4 regions of the Telluria sp. AC161 genome follow, and region 3 is predicted to be linked to each of the others. Evidence: predicted binding sites of a transcription regulator. Region 3 holds the regulator's gene; each other region holds the start of a gene.
The links. Region 3 encodes sigma-54, which starts transcription at its own class of promoters, with help from an activator protein. Its sites were predicted from a motif close to TGGCANGNAANCTGCTTT; they were not measured.

Region 1: pepA (flocculation-associated PEP-CTERM protein PepA) is a predicted target of sigma-54. The motif match lies at 2,416-2,433, and genes of this name have one in related genera.
Region 2: ACZ0AJ_RS08575 (PEP-CTERM sorting domain-containing protein) is a predicted target of sigma-54. The motif match lies at 1,785-1,802, and genes of this name have one in related genera.
Region 4: ACZ0AJ_RS00360 (PEP-CTERM sorting domain-containing protein) is a predicted target of sigma-54. The motif match lies at 1,220-1,237, and genes of this name have one in related genera.

The regions. Positions count from the first base shown of each region.
Region 1 is NZ_OZ409861.1:4,584,998-4,590,362, forward strand. Features, by position in the region: gene ACZ0AJ_RS20425 (nucleotidyltransferase domain-containing protein) at 1-633, shown strand, start outside; gene ACZ0AJ_RS20430 (GNAT family N-acetyltransferase) at 786-1,517, shown strand; gene ACZ0AJ_RS20435 (class I SAM-dependent methyltransferase) at 1,631-2,296, shown strand; gene pepA (flocculation-associated PEP-CTERM protein PepA) at 2,480-3,265, shown strand; gene ACZ0AJ_RS20445 (ThiF family adenylyltransferase) at 3,393-4,271, opposite strand; gene ACZ0AJ_RS20450 (GNAT family N-acetyltransferase) at 4,350-5,021, opposite strand; gene prsT (XrtA/PEP-CTERM system TPR-repeat protein PrsT) at 5,169-5,365, opposite strand, start outside.
Region 2 is NZ_OZ409861.1:1,899,808-1,905,172, reverse strand. Features, by position in the region: gene ACZ0AJ_RS08590 (ATP-binding protein) at 1-193, shown strand, start outside; gene ACZ0AJ_RS08585 (response regulator transcription factor) at 180-719, shown strand; gene ACZ0AJ_RS08580 (c-type cytochrome) at 722-1,141, shown strand; gene ACZ0AJ_RS08575 (PEP-CTERM sorting domain-containing protein) at 1,182-1,706, opposite strand; gene ACZ0AJ_RS08570 (ATP-binding response regulator) at 1,856-3,436, opposite strand; gene ACZ0AJ_RS08565 (ZIP family metal transporter) at 3,519-4,280, opposite strand; gene ACZ0AJ_RS08560 (MarR family winged helix-turn-helix transcriptional regulator) at 4,498-4,998, opposite strand; gene ACZ0AJ_RS08555 (bifunctional diguanylate cyclase/phosphodiesterase) at 5,114-5,365, shown strand, end outside.
Region 3 is NZ_OZ409861.1:4,920,822-4,926,186, forward strand. Features, by position in the region: gene lptB (LPS export ABC transporter ATP-binding protein) at 1-525, shown strand, start outside; gene ACZ0AJ_RS21900 (RNA polymerase factor sigma-54) at 540-2,027, shown strand; gene hpf (ribosome hibernation-promoting factor, HPF/YfiA family) at 2,102-2,458, shown strand; gene ACZ0AJ_RS21910 (enoyl-CoA hydratase/isomerase family protein) at 2,557-3,633, shown strand; gene ACZ0AJ_RS21915 (DUF5694 domain-containing protein) at 3,719-4,789, shown strand; gene ACZ0AJ_RS21920 (hypothetical protein) at 4,827-5,365, shown strand, end outside.
Region 4 is NZ_OZ409861.1:80,558-85,922, forward strand. Features, by position in the region: gene ACZ0AJ_RS00355 (septal ring lytic transglycosylase RlpA family protein) at 1-373, shown strand, start outside; gene ACZ0AJ_RS00360 (PEP-CTERM sorting domain-containing protein) at 401-1,177, opposite strand; gene ACZ0AJ_RS00365 (SPOR domain-containing protein) at 1,384-2,109, opposite strand; gene ACZ0AJ_RS00370 (type III pantothenate kinase) at 2,103-2,840, opposite strand; gene ACZ0AJ_RS00375 (biotin--[acetyl-CoA-carboxylase] ligase) at 2,837-3,601, opposite strand; gene ACZ0AJ_RS00380 (SDR family oxidoreductase) at 3,598-4,383, opposite strand; gene ACZ0AJ_RS00385 (SPOR domain-containing protein) at 4,390-5,067, opposite strand; gene argS (arginine--tRNA ligase) at 5,101-5,365, opposite strand, start outside.

The DNA.
Region 1 (5,365 bases), 340 kb from region 3:
TGGATGCATGAGCTTCCGCCGATGGTGCACCTGCGCCGCGGCAATGCCATCGATGTCCACCATGCGATCTTGCCCGAAACGGCGCCGGTGCGGCCCGACCCGGCGCTGCTGCGCGCGGCGGCGCGGCCGATCCCCGGCGACCTCGGGGCGCTGGGTGTGTGTACGTTGTCACCGCACGACATGTTCTTGCACAGCGCCGTGCACCTGTTCTTTGGTGGTGAATTCGACCAGGGATTGCGCGATTTGTTCGACATGCATCGCCTGGCAACACACTTTGGCGCCGAGCCGGGTTTCTGGGATGGGCTGGTGGCGCGCGCCGTTGCGCTCGAACTCACCCGTCCCATGTTCTACGCACTGCGCTATGCCACCCGCACGTTTGGCACGCCGGTGCCTGCATCGGTCATGGCTGCGTCACAGGCATTTGCGCCATCCCAAGTCGTACTGGCACTGATGGATGCGCTATTTACGCGCGCCCTGGCGCCGCCGCATCCGGAGTGCGCCGCACGCTTTGACGGTGCCGCCCATTTCGCCTTGTATGTGCGCGGAAACTGGCTGCGAATGCCCTTGGTGTTGCTCACGCGCCACTTGTTTCACAAGGCTTTCGTATCGCCACGTACCGCAGAGGCCGCTTGACCTGCTACTCTTTGCTGTGAGGGAATTTGCATAGTAATTCCACTAATTCACATTCAATTTGTCAATAAAATTGGCATTAGGACAATTGTCGATGCTATGATGACTACACTGTCGTCGCTGCACGACGCGTCGATACCGCCAGGAGAACGTACATGATCGAGACATTAGCGCCAGCCATCCCATGCACCGGGCTTGGCAGCGATGACTCAGCCCCGGAGAACGATCCGAGCATCATTGACGTTACCATCAACGAACGCGTCTTTGGCATTCGCGCTGCGGACATCGACACCCAGCGCAATTCCGCCAGCATGCTCATCAGTAAGATGTATGCGTGGCGCGGCTACAGCGGCAACCACCAGATCGGCAACGACCCCAACCGGATCACCTTGACCGCATCGGATCGTGGCCAGGTCTTCGGCACGCTGAGCCTGGGTCTGGATTCCGATATCGGCCTGCTGGCCGACCAGGTATTTGCTGACTATATCGATACCCAGCGCATGACCGGCAAGGTCTGCGAAATCATCAAGCTGGCCGTCGATCCGGCCATCAAGTCGAAGGCCGTACTGGCGTCGCTGTTCCACGTGGCCCTGATCTATGCGCGCGACCTGAATCATTGCAGCCACATCTTTATTGAAGTCAATCCGCGTCACCGCCGTTTTTACGAAGCCATGCTGGGTTTCCAGACCGTCTGCGAATCACGGCCCAATCCGCGCGTGCAGGCACCAGCGGTGCTGCTCAGCGCCGCCACGGCATACGGTACCGAGCAGGTTGCCAAATGGGGCGGCATGCAGGACAAGGCGGTCGGCGAACGTTCACTGTTTCCCTGGTTCTTTTCGCAGCGCGAAGAGGCCGGCATCATCAACCGCCTGCGCGCGCTGGGCTAAGCATTGCTCCCGGGGCAAAGACGCCCCATAATTTCCTCTCTGCATTTGTGCTTGCCTGCCTCGCAGGAACGTCCTATATTCAGCGCTTCTTGTATATCCAGTGAGGATGCGCCATGACGACAGGTAAGACCAGGGACGAAATCGCCGAAGCCTATTCCTCTGAACCGTGGTGGTACGACCTGCGCGGCTTTTTCATTCTGACCTTCGCCTATAACAGCACGATCGGCACGCAAATGCGCTTCTTCGGGCCGAACTTCGGTCCCGATCACCTGGAAGTGGCCTGCGGCACCGGAACGCTGCTCGAGATGGTGCTGAACTGGCGCCGTCGCCGCAAGCTCCCGCAAGTGAAGGTGACCGGCATCGACTACGCGCCGTCGATGCTCGCCGGCGCCAAGCGCCGCTTTGCCAACAATCCGCAAGTCCAGGTCCAGCACGCCGACGCGGCCCAGCTGCCGTTTGCCGACAACCGCTTCGACACAGCCAATATCGCCAACTCGATCCATTGCTTCCCGACGATCGACGGCGCGCTGCGTGACATCCTGCGTGTGCTGAAGCCGGGCGGGACGATGGCGGCAAATGTGTTGCTGTATCCCACCGGATTCGCGCCGCTGCGTTGGGCTGCGCAGAAGATCAATGACTGGGGCATCCGCAAAGGAATTCTGTACAGCCCGTTTCATATCGAAGAATTGCGCGCCAAGATGTTGGCAGCAGGCTATGAGGTCCAATCGGAGTTTACTTCCGGAAACACATGGAATGTGGTGATCCGCAAACCTGTGTAGGCGTAGTCCGACAGCGTATTTATTACGCGGTAAATATGCTGTCGGTATTTTTTACAGTGATGTTTGATCTTGGTCAGTAAAAATAGCTAACTGTTTGATTTAAAACAAATCTCTTGAGCTGGCACGGTGGTTGCTTATATACCCTCGTGAGCAGTACCCCAGACAACCCAGGAGATTTACGAAATGAACGCTTTTAAGAAAACCATCCTCGCCGCATCGATCGCAGCTGCAACCGTCTTCAGCGGTACTGCCGCAGCAGCACCGTTCAACTCGTTCACCGTTGACCCAATCAACGGCAACCAGGCAAACTTCGTTGCTGACAAGATCACCGGTAACTACACCGAAACCGCGACCTTCAACCCAGATGGTACGTTCAACGTCGCCCTGGTGTGGACTGCTGGCCAGTTCGTCGGCAACGGCGGCAACACTGCATACTCGGCTTTCCAGACCGGCCTGGGTTCGAACTACGGCCTGTTCGCCAACTACTCGGCAAGCGGTACCTACTCGGTCAGCGGTTCGACCACCACGTTCAACTTCCAGCCAGGCACCGGTAGCCTGAACCTGTTCCTCGACACCGATCTGGGCTCGGAAGCCGGCAACGTCCTGCTGGGTTCGGGCAATCCACTGGCTGGCCAGGGCACGCTGAACCCAATGCTGAGCACCTGCTCGAGCCCAAGCAATCCAAACGGCAACGGCATCAACTGCGGCAGCTTCGGTGCATCGAGCTCGTTCGCACTGACCGCAGCTGGCAGCGATTTCTTCATCCTGCCTAACCCGTTCTACTCGATGTCGTTCCAGTCGGGCCAGCTGAATAACTTCACCCCATCGGGCACCCAGACCATCAACGGTTCGCTGGACGTCGTGTTCGAAAACGCAGCTGAAGTGCCAGAGCCAGCATCGGTTGGCCTGCTGGGCCTGGGCATGCTGGGTCTGTACGCAGCACGTCGCCGCAACAAGAAAGCTGCCTAAGAATCACGGGCCTGCTGCGCAGGCCCTGTTCTCAAGCAAGAAAAAAACCACTACCGGTAACGGCAGTGGTTTTTTTTCGTTGTCCGATTCGGCGGCATGATGCGCCGATGAATCAACGCCCAGTCGTTCAGCGGCCGGCAGCCGCCATGCGCGCAAATTGACGCCGGCCAATGGCAATTGCCAGACGCTGGATTGGATGCCGGTTGCCGCCCGGCCGCCACGTGCGCTTGAGCTTGTTGCGGTAGGCGTCGAACTGCATGCCCCAGGGCGCCGCCAGCACATCGCCGCGGCCCAGCAGGATCTTGAGCGACTCGGTGGCAATGATGCCGGCGCACAGCTGGCAAGCCATGAAGGTCGACGGGCCGCGCCGCTCGGCAAAGTTCACCGCCCCTGGCACCATCAGGTAGTTGCGGTGCAGGCCAGCCGGCGCCAGGCCGACCACAAAGCGGATCGCTTTTTCCTGCTCCGGCAAATCGCCCCAGCCAAAATACTCTTCGAACGTCATCTTGCCCGGCATGAAGTTGAGCAGGGCGGCGCCCATGCCCAGTGGCGCAGCCGTGGTGGCCGGGATGCCGAGCCGTGCGCAGGCAGCAAAGGTCTGCTGACGCGCATCGAAGGCGAAGAAGTCGAGCGCGTCGACGTACAGATCGACCCCGGCCAGGAATTCGTCGAGATTGTCGGCATGGACGCCTTCGGGAAATATCTTGGTATCGATGTCGGGGTTGATGTCGCGCGCCATGCGCGCCAGCACGTCAGCCTTGGGCTGCCCGACGGTCGACATCATCGCGCCCACCTGACGGTTAAAGTTGGGAATGTCGAAGGTGTCGAAGTCGGCAATATGAAACTGCGTCACGCCCAGGCGTGCCAGCGTCAGCAGGTGCACGCCGCCGACGCCGCCGCCGCCTGCGATGGCAATGCGCTTGCCGCGTAACTGCTGCTGTTCGGCAGGCGTGACCCAGCCAATATTGCGTGAAAACGCCTGTTCGTACTGAAACGGATTGCTCATCGGGGACATTGCGAAAAGGTAGGGACGAGATGGTCGGCGCCGCAGGAAGTGCAGGGCGCGTACCGGCGGCGCGGGTGCTTATGCCGGATGTGACTCATCCATGCGCAGCAGGCGGTTGATGATACCGCGTTCCTCGCGGGGCGAAAAGAAGTATGGGTAGAACGAGCGCTCTTCGGTTTCGCCATCGGCGGCGAAGGTACCGCCAAAAATGCTGATCTGCTCGGTCACGTATTTCAGATTGACGCGCAGCAGGTAGGCCGGCGCATCGACCCGCGTGTTGATCTTGAGCTCGCCCTCTTTGCGAAACCCCAGCATGCGCTCGTAGAAGCGGCGATGGCGCGGGTTGACCTCGATGATGATGTCGGTGCAGCCATGCATGTCGCGGGCGTAGATGACGGCCAGATGAAACACGTTGGCCAGCGCGGTTTTCGAGCGTACCGACGGGTCGAAGGCAAATTTGGTGAACTCGCACAGCCGCGCGCCGTTGGCGCGGTGGGCATCGAGTTCGGCGCCAAAGACTTCATCGGCCATCAGCCCGACCTCGGAATCGATGCCGATACTGAGCGTACCGACCACGTCGCCCTTGTCGGTGGCGGTGAGTGTGATGCGATTGGGGTCATTGCTCGGCTGGTGATCGCCGGAGTAGCCGCGCCAGGCGTACATCCTGTTGATCAGCATGCTGGCCGAGTTGCGGCCGTCCGACGTATCGGTAAGCCGGATTCCGTATGAATCGTCGTTCACGATAAACATCCTTATTTATGTAATGACATCTTATCTCGACATCAATAAATTGAGCGTTCGATAGGATGAATAAATATCATCGCCAGGATGCTGTATGCAACGGTAAAACAAGGCCGCCACGCGCCATGCGATAGCGTGCGGCGGCAACGTGCCACATTACAGCGTCTTGAGCAGCGCGCGTGCCTCATCGGCTTGTGCGAACGGCGTGTTCGCTGCCAGCAGCTTGTCGAGCTCGCGCTTGGCGCCGGCCTTGTCGCCACTCTTGTTCAGCGCCTGCGCCAGGTGATAACGGATCTCCATGGCATTCGGCGCCTGGGTGCTGGCTTTTTGCAGTAGTGGCAGGCCACGTGCGA
Region 2 (5,365 bases), 3.0 Mb from region 3:
CGGCAAACCGTACCAGTCCACCAAGGGCAAGCCCGGCGGTGGTCTGGGGTTGTTTCTGGCCGTGAACGTCGTGCGCAAACTCGGCGGCACGGTGACGGCGACCAACCGGCCGGAGGGTGGCGCCGTGGTCAGGCTGCGGCTGCCGATGTCGGCCATTGAACTGGAAGAGGAACTGAACGATGCCGAACCCTGAGCCGCTGCTGCTCATCATCGAAGACGACGAAGCCTTCGCCCGCACGCTGAGCCGTTCATTCGAGCGGCGCGGTTACCGCGTGCTGGGCGCCACCGGCCACGATGAAGCCGCTGCCATCCTGGCGCAGCATAACCCCGGCTACGCCGTGGTCGACCTGAAACTCAAGGGCCAGACCTCGGGCCTGGCCTGCGTGCAACTGCTGCACGAGCACGACCCCGACATGCTCATCGTGGTGCTGACGGGCTTTGCCAGCATTGCCACGGCGGTCGAAGCGATCAAGCTGGGCGCCGTTCAGTACCTGGCCAAGCCATCGGATGCCGACGATATCGAAGCGGCGTTCGGGCACATTGCCGGCAGCGCCGAAATCGAGGTCACCAACCGCTCGACGTCGATCAAGACGCTGGAGTGGGAGCGCATCCACGCCGTGCTGGCCGAGACCGATTTCAATATTTCCGAGGCCGCGCGCCGGCTGGGCATGCACCGCCGCACACTGGCGCGCAAGCTCGAGAAGCAGCGGGTGAAGTGATCATGCGCGGGTTCATCATTGGTGTTGCGCTGTTGCTGGGAACGGGGGCCGAGACGCTGGCGGCACCCGCATCGGCACCGGCGCAGGCCCAGGTCGATGCCGGCCGCAGGCTGTTCGCGCGCTGTACCAACTGTCATGAGGTTGGCGCGGGCGCCCGCAATGGCTTCGGGCCGCAATTGAACGGGATCGTGGGCCGCAAGGCGGGCAGCGCCCCTGCGTATGCCTACTCGCCGGCGTTGAAGCAGGCCGGTTTTGTCTGGAACGAGCAGAAGCTGGTGGCGTTCATTCGCGACAGCGAAAAGGTCGTGCCAGGTAACAAGATGCGCTTTCTCAGCTTCATGAGCGAGAAGCAGGCGTCCGATATTGTGGCGTATCTGCGCACGCAGGGGGCGGTGGCTGCGTCGCCAGCGCCGAAAAGATAGCAAGGCTGGGTTTGGCGCAGCCTTGCCGGTACCACGATGATTACCTGGCCTGGCGCCGCTTGCGCGATGCCAGCAGAACACCCAGGCCGCCGAGCAGCAGTGCAGCGCTGGCTGGTTCCGGCACGTCGACGGGTGGTTCAGGCAAAGCGTCCAGATCCGTGACCGTCAGCGAATATCTGCCACTGCCCAGGTACTCGGTCAGTGCAAACGTGCCCAGGCGGAAGGTCGGGCTGTCTTCCGAACCCGTGTAGAGCTGGAAGCCATCTGTGCTCAACAGCAGGTTATTGCCGTAGAAGTCGAGGATTTCCATGCCGCCACCGATGGCCTCGTTATAAAAGGTCAAGTCCACGACGTCTTCAGACGAGCCGGGGAAATTACCCGCGACGTCCCACAGGATGAAGCCTTCACCGTCACCAAACAGATCCGACGAGACAGTCGAATTTAATTGCCAGCTCGCCGCGTAGTCGCCGGTCAGCTGGAACTGATACAGCGCTGCATTGGCCACGCCAGCGGAAAACAGCATGGCGGCAAGGGCGACATTCCTCAGGTTCTTGATCAGTTTCACAAAGCACTCCGTTCTATTAAAGGATGGATGAACATTCACGTGACATCGAATTCCGAACATTGCTGTTGCGATATCCAATAAGCACGGACCGTGCCTGTTCAAAATCTTCAATACCAACAAGTACTTAAGTCAATCTACCTCGAATCGTGTCACACACTTGTAAGATTGGTCGACAAGGTCCGCGCATCGAATAGGCTCAACAGCGCCTCCATCTGCACCGGCTTGTTCAGATGGTGGTCAATTCGCGCATCGACCGAGCGCTGGCGCGACTCGGCATCGCTCCAGCCCGTCAGCGCGACAATGAAAGTCGTGTCGTCGAGCAAGCCTTGCGCGCGTGCAGCGATGGCGACCTCGTAGCCGGACATGTCGGGTAAGCCAATGTCGAGCAACAAGACACGATAGCGATGCTGCGCCAGCGCGGCCAGGGCGGCGGCGCCGGTATGGGCGATGTGCACATCGAAACCGTGCAGTGCGAGCAGCGCCTGCAACAACTCGGCGGCATCCACGTTGTCGTCCACGACCAGCACCGACGGCGCCTGCCGGGGCGCTTCGACCTTTGCTGTCGTCGGCGCGGCAATAGCCGCCGCGTGTACTTCGGTACTCAGGGGCAGGGCGATCTCGAACGATGCGCCGCGGCCATGACCGTCGCTGTGCGCGGTGAGCGTGCCGCCGTGGCGCAGGACCAGGTCGCGCGTCAGCGCCAGGCCGATACCCAGGCCACTGTTGCCATCGTTACCACTGCGGCCTTCCTGCGTGAACATGTCGAACAGGCGCGGGAGCATGTCCGGCGAAATGCCGCGGCCCGTATCCGTGACCCGGATGCGGGCCATGCCGTCGGCCGCGGTGCTGATGTAGAGATGGATGTCGCCCTGATTGCCCGAGAACTTGAAGGCGTTGTGCAACAGGTTCGACACGCACTGGGCGATGCGGGTGCTGTCGACGTCCACGGGAATCGGTTGCGGCGGCAACGTCAACTGGAAGTTGGCGGCCGATTGTTCGATCATCGGCGCGCTCGTTTCCAGCGCGCTGGCGATCACGTCACGCAGGTCGGCTGGCGCGACCTGCAGTGTCAGCTTGGCGGAATGGATACGCGACGCGTCGAGCAGATCGTCGACCAGCCGCGTCAGTTGCAGCCCCTGGCGCGTGATGATGGCCGCGGCGCGGGCCAGCGGTTCGTCATTGCCCGCGCGCATGGCGATCAGCTGGGCTGCCGACAGGATCGGCGCCAGCGGATTGCGCAGCTCGTGCGCCAGCATTGCGATGAAGACGTCTTTTTGCCGGTTCGCTTCGCTCAGCTCGGCCTGGCGCGCCACCAGCGCATCTTCGCTTTCGCGCAAGCGGGTGCCGGTCGTGCGCAGCTTGCGCATGGCCAGGTTCATGCGCTCGATGACGAGGCAGTCCACGACCAGGATCGACGCGAAAAACACCAGCGCGATCAGGTCGCTGTGCGCCATGGCGGCCGGCGCCAGGCGCGGGCCCATGAAGAATGCCCAGGCCGCCCAGGTACTCAGGAACGCAGTCAGCAGGCCCGGCCCGAGACCGGCCAGGTAGGCCGCCAGCAGTACCGCAGGGAAGAACGACAGGAACGGGAACCCGCGCGCCGGCAGGATGTCCACCAGCATGAAGCGGGCGGCCAGCGCCACGACGAACAGGAACAGCGCGAACAGATAGCGCAGTGCGAGCGGCGCCGCGCCGTCACGCCAGGTGCCGCCGGAAAACTGGGGTTGCATAGTCAGGATGGAGTAGGGATTGCGACGCCGGGGAGGGGGCGTCGCTTGAAGGGGTGATTATAAACAGTAATGCACGGCAAGTTCACGAAGAAAGCTTGCTCAGTGTAAATGCAGCAAGAAAACCCGCGGCGACGATCAGACCGGCAAAATCGTGGGTTTCGTCGAAGGCCTCGGGGATCATCGTATCGACCACCATCGCCAGCACGCCCCCGGCCGCCACCGCCGTGGTTGCCGCCAGCATTTCAGGCGGAAACTGGTGAAACAGCGTGAAGCCCGCCGTGGCCGCCAGGCCCGAGGCGAGGGCAATCGCCGCCCAGATGCCCATAATGTACCCGGTCGAATGGCCGGCGCGCTTCATGCCCGCAGCGCTGGACAATCCTTCCGGCAGGTTCGACAGAAATACGGCCGCCACCATCGCCATGCTGACGCCCTGGCCGCCCAGCAGCGACAGGCCGATGACGATCGACTCGGGAATCCCGTCCAGCAGGGCGCCGATGGCAATGGCCGTGCCGCTGGCTTTGGCCTTGGGATCGGCGCCCTCCTGCGGTGTCGAGCGTTTGCGGTGCTTGGCGCCCTTGCGCGCCAGCAGCCAGTTGGCGCCCGTATAGATGCCTGCGCCGACCACGAACCCGGCGGCCGTCGAGGCAAGCCCGCCGGTCTCGAGCGCTTCATCCATTAGTTCGAACGACAGCGCCGAGATCAGCACGCCGCTGCCAAACGCCATGATGGCCGCGACCAGACGCTTGGGCACGGCATAGCGCACCCCGATCCCGGCGCCCAGCATCAGCGCGCCGCCTGCCAACAATCCCCATCCACCTGCCTGCAACCAGCCTGCTATTTCCATACCTGTTCCTGTCGTGTTCGCGTGTGCGGCGCCCTCCTGTGTCCATTGGCACAAATAAGGTTGCCTTGATTATACTTTTCGGGCAAGATAGGGACGTGGCAAGTGGGTCGTTCGACCACCTTGCCCCGATCAGCGAAGAGGCGGTCAGCGCCGCTTCTTTTCGTCCCCCGCATTCGTCGGGGGGCTTTTTTTTTCCCGTGTTTCTCGATTGGTCCTGTCAAGACTGGCCGAGCGGAATCTTGCCCGCCGCCTCATCGGCATCGAGTTGTGCAATCAATGTGCCCAAGTCCTGTTCAAGCCGCAGCAGCGTCGATTCATCGAGCGTGGCAAGGGCATTGGGCAGCACGCCGGCAAGGGGCGCCGGGGCGCGGCGCAGCACTTCCTGACCCGCCGGCAGCACGCGCAGCGCGACGCTGCGCCGGTCCGTACCTTCGCGCGCTGCAGTCACATAGCCGCGCTCGACCAGGCCGCGTACCAGATTGCTGGCAGTGGACTGGTGGATATCGAGCGCGCGGCTCAGGCTGGTGGCGCCGATGCCGGGCTGGCTGTCGATCACCGACAGCGCCCAGACCTGGGCGCCGCCCAGCCCCGATTCGTGTTCGAGCTGGCGAAAATGGGTCTTGACCGCATTGAAGACGATACGGAATTGACGCAGCACGCGTTGGGGCGGCGCGTCGGGCGGCAAGGGCTGGGAAGGGGCTTGGGGTTCGGACGACATGCGCGAGATGATAATGCAAGCGTTGTCAAAACACATCATCGCACGCAGATTCTTGTGCGGCAATGCCGTATCAACGCTGCGCCCGGGCCTCGCGTTCTGCGCTAGCATCCCCTGTATGTACAGCGTATCCGCCCGCCGCTCATTGGGTACCGGACGCGGCCTGTCGAAGGCCGCGGTGGTCACCTGTCTGCTCGGACTGATGCTGACCGCAGCGCTGTGCGGCGTCGTGCGCACGTTGGAGACCGAGCGCGCCAACGCCGAATTTGCACAGCGCGCCGGCGTGCGCGTGGCCGCAGTGACGCAGGCTTTTTCCAAAGCCGTCGATGCGGCGCGTGCCGTCAATCTGTTTTTCCGCGCGTCGCACCAT
Region 3 (5,365 bases):
ATCCATCGCCGCGCGGTGCTCGGCCTGTCGTACCTGCCGCAGGAAGCGTCGGTGTTTCGCAAGCTGACGGTGGAAGAAAACATCCGCGCCGTGCTCGAACTGCAGAAGGTCAACGGCAAGTCGCTGACCAAAACCGAGATCAGCGACCGCCTCGATACCTTGCTGGCCGACCTGCAGATCGAGAAGCTGCGCGAGAACCCGGCGCTGTCGCTGTCGGGCGGTGAGCGGCGCCGCGTGGAGATCGCGCGCGCACTGGCCACCAACCCGCGCTTCGTGCTGCTCGATGAACCGTTTGCCGGCGTCGATCCGATCGCCGTGATCGAGATCCAGCGCATCGTGCGCTTCCTCAAGGAGCGCAAGATCGGCGTCCTGATCACCGACCACAATGTCCGCGAGACGCTTGGCATCTGCGACCGCGCCTACATCATCAATCAGGGCGCGGTGCTTGCATCCGGCCGCCCCGACGATATCATCGCCGACGAGTCGGTACGGCGCGTGTACCTCGGTGAACATTTCCGCATGTAAGCCATACTCAATTGATGAAACAGTCCCTTCAGCTCCGCACTTCGCAGCACCTGGCGCTCACGCCACAGCTGCAGCAATCGATCCGGTTGCTGCAGCTGTCGACGCTCGAACTGCATCAGGAGATCGAGCAGATACTGGGCGATAACCCGCTGCTCGAAAGGCTCGACGATCCGCTCGATCATTCGGTGCGCTTGCTGGGCGATGGGGCGATCAACAATGCGCCGGCACAGGGCGAGGCGCCGCCGGCGCCGGGCCAGCAGGCCGAAGGCGAGGGTAGCGCGCCGGCCGAGGGCGAGGGCGCTGAAGGCGGCGCGATCGATGGCGACCGGCCCGACACCGACTGGAGCGAAGGCAGCGGCGCATCCTCTGGCAGCAGTAGCAGCAGCGACGACGAAGACGGCCGCCCGCAGCTGGAGGCGTGCGCCATCACGCTGCGCGAACACCTGATGGAACAGGTGCGCGAAACGCTGCTGTCCACCCGCGACCGCGCACTGGCCGAACTGGTGATCGACGCGCTGGACGACAACGGCTACCTGGAAGAACCGCTCGACGACATCCACGCGCGGCTGCCCGAAGAACTCGAGGTCGATCTCGACGAACTGCGCTGCGCGCTGGCGATGGTGCAGAGCATGGACCCGGTGGGCGTGGGCGCGCGCAGCGCGGCCGAATGCCTGGCGCTGCAGATCCGGCGCATGCCGGGCGTGCCGATGGTCACGCGCCGCATGGCCCTGAAGATCGTCGAAGGCTACCTGACCTGGTTCGCGCAGCGCGAATACAGCAAGCTGAAAAAAGCGCTCGATTGCGACGACGAAGACCTGCGCGAAGTGCAGGCCGTGGTCCGCCAGTGCAATCCGCATCCGGGCGCCGCGTTCGCGTCGAACGTGTCGGATTACGTGGTGCCGGACGTGATCGTGCGGCGCGCCAAGAACGGCTGGGCGGTCACGCTGAACCAGGACGTGATGCCGCGCCTGCGCGTCAACAGCCTGTACGCGACCATGCTCAAGCAGGGCCGCAGCGAGAGCCAGATGGGCGCGCAGATGCAAGAGGCGAAGTGGCTCATCAAGAATATGCGCCAGCGTTTCGACACGATCCTGCGTGTGGCCGAGGCGATTGTCGAGCGCCAGCGCAACTTTTTCAGCCACGGCGCGGTTGCCATGCGGCCCCTTGTTTTGCGCGAGATAGCTGATACACTAGGTCTGCACGAGAGCACCATCTCTCGTGTCACAACCCAGAAATACATGCTGACCCCGCACGGCATGTTCGAGTTGAAGTATTTCTTCGGTAGCCACGTTGCCACCGAAGCGGGAGGCGAAGCATCCTCAACGGCAATCCGTGCGCTCATCGCACAATTGACAGGAGCAGAAGACCCTAAGAATCCATTATCCGACAGCAAGATCGCGGAAATGCTCGGGGAACAAGGCATGGTCATTGCGCGCAGGACGGTCGCAAAATACCGTGAAGCGCTCAAGATCCCCCCCGTCAGTCTCCGCAAAGCCTTGTAACAACGCCGCTCATACAGTCTGTGCCTTCAGCTCCTGTGTGGTGCAAGCGACGTGACATCTTCAAAGGAGTGTGTATGAACCTCACCATCAGTGGTCACCATCTCGAAGTAACCCCTGCCATCCGTGAATACGTTCAGAATAAGCTGGAACGCATTATTCGCCATTTCGATCAAGTCATAGATACCCACGTCTTCCTGGCCGTCGATAACCTCACTGAAAAAGAAAAAAGGCAAAAAGCTGAAATCAATGTCCAGGTGTCGGGCAAGACCCTGCACGTGGCGAGCGTCGCACAAGACCTGTATGCCGCGATCGACATGTTGATGGATAAACTGGATCGACAAATTCTGAAGCACAAGCAGATGCTCAAAGACCATAACCGCACAGCGATCAAACGCCTGGACGTCGACGAAGCAGACGTCGCTGCCGCCTGATCGAGCGCAGGTCACCACCGCCAGGGGCGTCTTTTCGGGACGCCCTTTTTGCATCCCGCTGCCGGTAAAATACGTGTTTCCTTTCGATGGATCACGCCATGTCCGAACACGTCCTGACCCGCATCGCCAACCGCACCGGCATCATCACCCTCGACCGTCCCAAGGCGCTCAATTCGCTGTCGCTGGACATGGTGCGCGCGCTGACCGCGATCCTGCTCGACTGGCAGCTTGACGCTGCGGTCGATGCGGTCGTGATCACCAGCAGCAGCGAAAAAGCGCTGTGCGCGGGCGGCGATATCCGCTTCTTCCACGACGTCGGCAACGCCTCGCCGCAAGGCGGCAGCGCACTGCTCGAGGATTTCTTCACCGAAGAATACGCGCTGAATCACCTGATCCATTTTTATCCGAAACCGTACATCGCGCTGATGGATGGCGTGGTCATGGGCGGCGGCATGGGCATCGCGCAGGGCGGGCCCGATTGCGGCCTGCGCATCGTCACCGAGCGCACGAAGATGGCAATGCCAGAGGTGAATATCGGCTTGTTCCCCGATGTCGGCGGCAGCCATTTCCTGTCGCACGCGCCGGGGCAGTTGGGAATGTTCCTGGGCTTGACCGGCCTGACGATCGGCGCGGCCGACGCGCTGTACGTGGGCCTGGCCGACGTGGTCGTACCGGGCACCGATCTGGCGGCATTGCACGCGCTGATTGAGGTGACGCCGGGCGCGGATCTGCCGGCGGCGATCCGCGCATTCGCCAGCCAGCATGCCGGCGAGAGTGAATTGCAGGCCAACCGCACGCGCATCGATGCGCACTTTGGCGCGGACTCGGTGGCGGCGATCATGGCATCGCTCGAGGGTGAAGACACGCCATTCGCGCAGAAGGCATTGAATGCAATGCGTCAGCGCTCGCCGTTGATGATGTGCGTGACGCGCGAGCTGCTGCTGCGCGGCGCGTCACTCGATGTCGCTGACTGTCTGCGCCTGGAGCGCTCGCTCGTGCGCCGCAACTTCGAACATGGTGAGGTACTCGAAGGCGTGCGCGCGCTCGTCATCGACAAGGACAATGCGCCGCAATGGAATCCGCCGTCGCTCGACCTCGTGACCGACGCGATGGTGGCGCACTTCTTCGCGCCGGTGTGGCCGGCGCATGCGCACCCGCTGCGCCATCTCGCGTAAGCCTCTACGTGCATATCCGTTTGCGCGTGACTTTTCGCGCAGGCGGTGCAAACATCGTGGCTTCATGAACCGATGAGGACCCCCGATGCGTATGACCGCCTTGCTGCTATCGATGACCTTGTGCGGCAGCGCCGCGGCCCAGGCCTGGCAGCCTGACTTCAATGCGAGCGCATTCAAGGGGCCGGCCTCCGGGCCTGCCAATGAGGTGCTGGTATTGGGCTCGCCCCATCTGTCGCAGTTGCCGAAAACCTTCCAGGCCGCCAGCCTGACGTTGTTGAACGAGCGCCTGGCCGCATGGAAGCCGCAGGCGATCGCGATCGAGGCGGTATCCGGGCCGCAGTGCGACTTCATGCGACGCTACCCGGCACGCTACAAGGACTCGATCGATTCCTATTGTTGGGATCCCGCACCGGCACGGCTGGCCACGGGGCTGGATGTCGCGGCGGCGACCGAGGCTGCCGACGCCTTGCTGGCTGCCTGGCCTGACGCGCCGACCCCGGCGCAGCGCCGGCATCTGGCGGCGCTGTTCTTTGCTGGCGGCGAGGAGGCATCGGCCCTGGTGCAGTGGCTGCGCCTGCCCGAGGCCGAGCGCCGTGCCGGCGACGGCCTGGACGCTGCACTGGTCGGCGTACTCGTGAAGCTGGAAACCAGGCGCGACGAAAGCCTGATGATCGGTGCGCGCCTGGCCGTCCGGCTTGGCCTTGAACGCCTGTATGCGATGGACGACCACACCGCCGATAGCGCGACGGGAGACGAGAAGGCGTTTGGCGATGCGCTGATGAAAGCGTGGGACAACCCGGCCACGAAGCAGCGCACGGCGGTGGACAAGGCGCAGGAGGGCTTGCTTGCCAGTGCCGAAGGCGTGCTGGCGATGTACCGCGCCGACAATGCACCTGGCCAGGCGGCTTTGGTCTACCGCAGCGACTTCGGCGCGGCGCTCAACGAGCCGTCAGTGCAGCGCTTCGGCCGCCAGTACGTGGGTTACTGGGAAACGCGCAACCTGCGCATGGCGGCCAATATCCGGGGCGTGCTGGGCATGCGGCCCGGTCAGCGCATGCTGGTCATCGTCGGCGCGTCGCACAAGGGGTATCTGGAATCGTATCTGCACCAGATGCATGATGTGCGGATCGTGGATGCGGCACCGGTGCTGAAATAATGTGGCGGTCGCAGTACGTTAAAAGCAGAGCCAGTCAATGAAAATAGTCAGACTATTCCTGTTGTTGTCGATGGTCGCGAGCAGCAAGCTGCAGGCAGCTGATGGCACTATGCAAACGGTCAAGGCTGTCGTGCAGGAGCAAACACTGGCGATGTATTCGTATCCGACCAGGCTGGGCGAGCTGAAGTTCGTTGCCGCTGATGGCAAACCCGGCGCGGATGCACGCACGATCACGCTGAGTGGCAAGCCGCTCTTGGCGATCAAGGACGAGAAGGATGCCCAGGGTAGTGCGCTGTCGCTGATGATCGAAGACTTGAAGCCAGGTTCGACAGAGTACGAAGCGAAGATCGCCGGCCAGGCCGACCGGCCGAAAATCCGCCGCATGGTGGTGTTGCTGGGGCCCGTGGCGAACTGCGTCAAGCAATTCATCATTCTCGACTTTACCGGGAGAGACGCGTTCGTGTCAGAACGCTTCGGCCATAACCCCGGCGCTACCGCCTGCCTTGCATTCAAGCGTGCCAGATGGGGCAAGAAGGAATCGGAAATTACCCTCGGCGGGCCGCTGACCTACGTGTA
Region 4 (5,365 bases), 4.8 Mb from region 3:
GACATCGCAGGCGCAATCGGCGCCGCCCGAGATTGCCGCGCTGATGCTCGAAGACCGGGTGCAGTCCGACAGCGGCGCTGTCGTGCGCCTGGTGGAGCCGGCGACACCAGCAGCGCAAGAGGCGCCGGCGCCGCGCGCCACGACGGGCGACTACTACATCCAGCTTGGCGCGTATGGCCGCACCGGTACCGCCGAAGCGATCAGCGACCAGATCGCGCGCGCCGGCGTGGACGTGGGCACGCTCGAAGTGGTGAAGGTGGGGGCATTCAATCGCCTGTACGGCGGGCCGTATCCGACCCGTGCCGAGGCGACCGAGGCGATGGACGCGCTGCCGGCTTCGCTGGGGTTGAAGCCGATCGTCGTGCGGCGCTGACGCCTCGCCAGTCTTTCTGAAACGGCGTTATGCCGCCACGCGCTTGCTGCGGCGACGCACGGCGCCCAGACCGGCCAGACCGGCGAGCGCCAGCAGGATGCTCGATGGCTCCGGCACTTCGGCGGACGCCACAACCTTTGTGTAATCCAGCAGCAGTTGCGAATTGGTCAGAATCAGGTCACCCGCGACTTGCAGGTTCACCGTCAGCTGGTCGCTGCGCAGCAGTTCGTCGATGATCGACTGGTTCGAGATGATGCCGCTGATGGTGAAGGCGCCGGTGTAGTCGCGGGTGACGGTCGTGGTGTCGGTCCAGCTCTTCGTGTAGAAGTCGTAGCACTGGTAGTAGGAGCAGCCCGTGCCTTCGTACTTGACCTGAAGCGGGCTCGATGTGGTCGTGCTCGACTCAAGCAATGACGTGCTGCCCGTACCCAGAGCAACGCCGCCGATCGACAGGGCGGCGCTTTCCTGCTGGCCCATGCGATCTACCGTCGCGTAATTGGTCAGATAGCGTGCATAGCTGATCGACGTGTGGGGCATCCAGCCCGTCATGTTGCTACCAGTGGAGACTGGCGCCGACGTCGTGAACATATCGGTGCCATCGTCGCGGAACGAGAACGAGAAAGTCAGGCTGTTGACCGTGTAGTCGGCCGGCAGGAACGATTTGCCACTGAACACGGCGCTGTAATTGTTGTTTGCCATGTCGCTCGAGGCAAATGCGCCCGTCATCGCGATTGGCGTGGCCAGGGCCGAAGCGGAGATGGTGCAGAGTGCGGTCAGCAGAGCGGTCGTGATCAGTTTTTTCATGGCAAACCCCTAGTTTTGAATTTAAGAAACGATAATTTGTGTATAGCAATACTTATGCCAGCACAGCAACCTATTGATTGTAAACAATCTTATTTTCTTAAAAGAATTTAGTGTAAAGAAATTCGACAGGTTTGAGCGTCCGCGCAACACGTGGGGACGAAAAAAAGCGCACCCGCAGGTGCGCCGTCGTTGATCTTGAAACAGGATCAGCTGCAGCGGGTGACTTCAACACCGTTGTAGTTATCGGCAATACCAGTCAGACGATCGCGCTCGGCAGCGTCGATCTGGCGATACTGGTAGCCGGCGCGCGTCACTTGCGGTCCGCGCGGCAGAATGCGCACGCCGCGTACGCCCTGACGCTGCAGGTCGGCCACGAGCTTTTGCGCCGCGCCGTCCGATTTGAACACACCCAGCGAAATCGCATAGCGCAGCGGCGACGTGTCGTTCTGCATGATGAAGAAATTGGTCACGCCCCGTTCCCTGAGCTCGGCGACACGGCGCTGGGCGCCTTCGCGGCCCCCGTTCGGTGGCAGATAGACCAGGCGGCTCGTCACTTCCTGGTACGGCATCTCGATGCGCGACTGGCGCGGCGTGAGGCCAAGCCGTGCGACACGGGCCTCGAAGCGGCGCGCATCGGCCGTGCTGAAGGGGCCGGCCTGGACACAGGCGACCAGATCCCGCGCAACTGGCACTGGCACCGGCGCTGGCTCGGGCATGGGCGCAGCCACCTCGGCTTGCGGCTGCGGTGCAGCGCTCGCCGCTGCCTGCCTGGCCTGCGTTGGCGTAAGCTGCTGCATGCGTTCGGGCGCGAGCTGGTTCTTCAGGCGTGCCGGCTCGCGCGCCGCATCACCCGGCTGGCCGAGCAGGCCCTGCCCATACGCTAGCAAGACCCCGTTGGCGCCCAGCAGCGCCCAGAACACGAATTTCAGCACCGCATATCTCCCGTCGAGCCGGTGACTGCTGCATGCAGGCCGACCAGTACGATGTTATCGACCACCTGGTGCACAACCTTGAGGGCCGGCGCGATATGGGGCCCGGCGCCACCCGAGACGATGCAGAAGGCGCCGCCGAGGCCCGCCACCGCGCGCTCGATCGCGCCCGCCTGCGCCGAGAGCAGGCCGGCCAGGATCGCATCGTGCGTGTTGTCGCCAAACAGCGGCGGCAGTGCGCCGGCATCGACCTGCGGCAGTTGCGCCGTGTTGCGCGCCAGGCTCGCGGCCATCAGGGCCAGGCCGGGCAGGATCATGCCGCCGATGAAGTGGCCGTCGGCGCGCACCGCGTCGACCGTGGTCGCGGTGCCGCAGGTGGCCACGATCAGGTCCTGGCCGGGCGCCAGCGCGCGCGCGCCGATGGCAGCGGCGAAACGGTCGCACCCGAGCTGCGCCGGTTCGCGATAGCCGTTGGTAACGCCAGCGCGCTGCGGCGTGGACGCGAACCACTCGACCTGCGCCCTTGTCGGCAGCAGGGCCGCGATGCGTTCGGCCAGCACGGGCCCCGCCACGTTCGAGACCAGCACGCGCGTGGCGCCGGCCCAGTCGGACGCCAATGCATCCAGCCCGGCATGCGCTACCGCGCCAGTGGCCGACCAGGTGCCAGGCGCCGCGCCGTCGGCTGCCAGCGCCCACTTGACGCGGGTATTGCCGGCATCGATCAGCAGCATCATGCTTTCACTCGCAGCGAGACGTCGCCGGCCATCACGGTGATGCGGCCCTCGGCCGTATCGAGCAGCAGGCGCCCGCTATCGTCGACACCGGCCGCGCGGCCTTCGTGCCGTACGACGCCGCCGTCGAGCAGGATGACGGTCTCGCCCTGCCACGCATGGAGCAGGTTCCAGCGCGCGCTGAAGGCGGCAAACCCGCGCGCGGTAAATTCGCGCAGGCAGTCGGCCAGGCCGTCGAGCAGCGCCGCCAGCAACGCGTCGCGGTCCATGCGCGCCAGCCATGGCATGCCGGCCGCGCTGCGGCCCAGCTGCGCTTCCATTTCATCCGGCATCAACAGGTTCAGGCCAATGCCGATCACGGTCCAGGTGCCGCCGCCAGGGGCGGACTGGGTTTCGATCAGGATGCCGGCCAGTTTGTCGCCATCCTTGAGCACATCGTTCGGCCACTTCAGCTGCACCTGCTGGCCCAGCGTGCCAAGCGTGTCGGCCAGCGCCACGCCCACCGCCAGCGGCAGCCCAAGCAGCGCCTGCGGCCCGCCGTCGAAGCGCCAGGCCAGCGAAAACGTCAGCGAGCCTTCGGGCGACGACAGCCAGCTGCGCCCGGCGCGCCCGCGGCCGGCGCTTTGATGTTCGGCGATCAGCAGCAGCGGGGCGGCAAGTGTGCCGGCGCGCGCGAGCAGATCGGCATTGGTCGACCCGGTCTGCGCGACGACTTCAACCGCGACGCCTGCGCGCGACAGGGCGGCAATGGCGGCGGCGTTCATGGCTGCTCCCGGCGCTTCTTGGTCGGCGCGCGCGCAAAGAGACGGTCGAACAAGGCGTTGGGCATCAAGCGCAGCAGCTTGGCGACGACGCCCATCTGCCACGGGAGCACGCGGTAACTGTCGCCGCGCGCGATCGCCGCGACAGCCCGCGTGGCGAAGCGTTCGGGGGGCATCAAAAAGGGCATGGGGAAGCGGTTGGCACGGGTCATGGGGGTATCGATGTAGCCGGGCGCGATGGTCACCACGCGAATGTTCGACGGCCGCAGTTCCACGCGCAGCGCTTCGCAATAGCTGTGCAGCGCGGCCTTGCTGGCGCAGTAGGCGCCGGCACCGCGCATGCCGCGAATGCCGGCCACGCTGCCGATGCCGACCAGACGGCACGGCGTCGACTGGGTTTTCATGGCGGCGATGAACGGTGCGAACGTCGCCACCGTGGCATTCATATTGGTGGCGAAGACGGCGTCGAACACGCTCAGGTCGTCGGCCTGCTCGGTCAGCGTGCCCTGCGAAATGCCGGCGCAGGCGATGACGATGTCGGCGCCACCGTTCACGGCGATGAAGTCTTGTGCGGCACCGGCGAGGGCCGCGCGATCAAGCACGTCGACTGCATACACCTGGTGGCGCGAGGAATGGGGGAGCGATTGCCGCAGTTGGTCGAGCGCGTCGCGCCGCCGGCCGAGCAGGCCCAGCACAGCGCCACGCGCGGCATATTCGCGCGCCAGCGCGGCGCCGATGCCGCTCGAGGCGCCGGTGATGAAGACGCGCTGGCCCGGCAGCGACATGCCGGATCAGCGCTGGTTGCGCACGATGGCGACGTCGATGCCGCTGTCGAGCAGCTTGGCACGCGCGCGGTTGACGCCTTCGACCTGCGTGAACGGGCCGACGCGCACGCGGTGCAGCACGCCGCTGTCGGTGCTGCGGTCGGTGATCGCAGCTTCGAAGCCCAGCAGCGCCAATTTGGCGCGGGTGTTTTCAGCGTCCGACATTTCACGGAACGCGCCCGCTTGCAGGTAATAGATGTAGCCGTCGGTGACGGCGGCAGCCGCCGGCGCAGCAACCGTATTGACGGGCGCCGGCGAAGGTGCCGGCGTCGGGACGCGGCGCGGCGCCTGCATGCCGGCGATCGCAGCGCCCAGTGGATCGGCATCTGCGGGCGCTGCTGCCGGTGCGGCGGGTGCTGCGGGCGCTGCCGGTGCGGCAGCCGGTGCACTTGGCGCTGGCTTGGGCGTCTCGCGCACTGGCGTGCGGGTGCCGTACAGCGGCTTGTTCGGATCGTTGGCCTGGCTCGGCTCGAGGTCGGCCGGGCGGCCCATCTTGTTGGAGCGGTCGGTGAAGGGCGAGGCGCCCTTGGTGATCACGAGGGCGACCGCCACTGCGATGCCCAACCCGATGATCAGGCCGATGATGATGCCCGTCAGGGTGCTGCCGCGCTGGCGGAGGGGCGAGAAGGATCGAATGGCGGTCATGACGCTTTCTGGTTGGGCAGTGGGATGCAGTGATTACATTTTGTCCGGCGCCGACACGCCGATCAGCGCGAGGCCGTTGCGCAGCACCTGGCGCGTGGCCGCGGCCAGCGCGAGGCGGGCCAGCTTGAGCGGCTCGTCGTCGTCCAGCAGCCACTTGTGCGCGAAGTAGTAGCTGTGCAGGTCGCCGGCCAGTTCGCGCAGGTAGAACGCCACCTGGTGCGGGCCCAGTTCGGCCAAGGCGCGCTCGAGCACTTCAGGGTACGACGCCAGCTTGGCCAGCAGTTCGAATTCCTTCGGC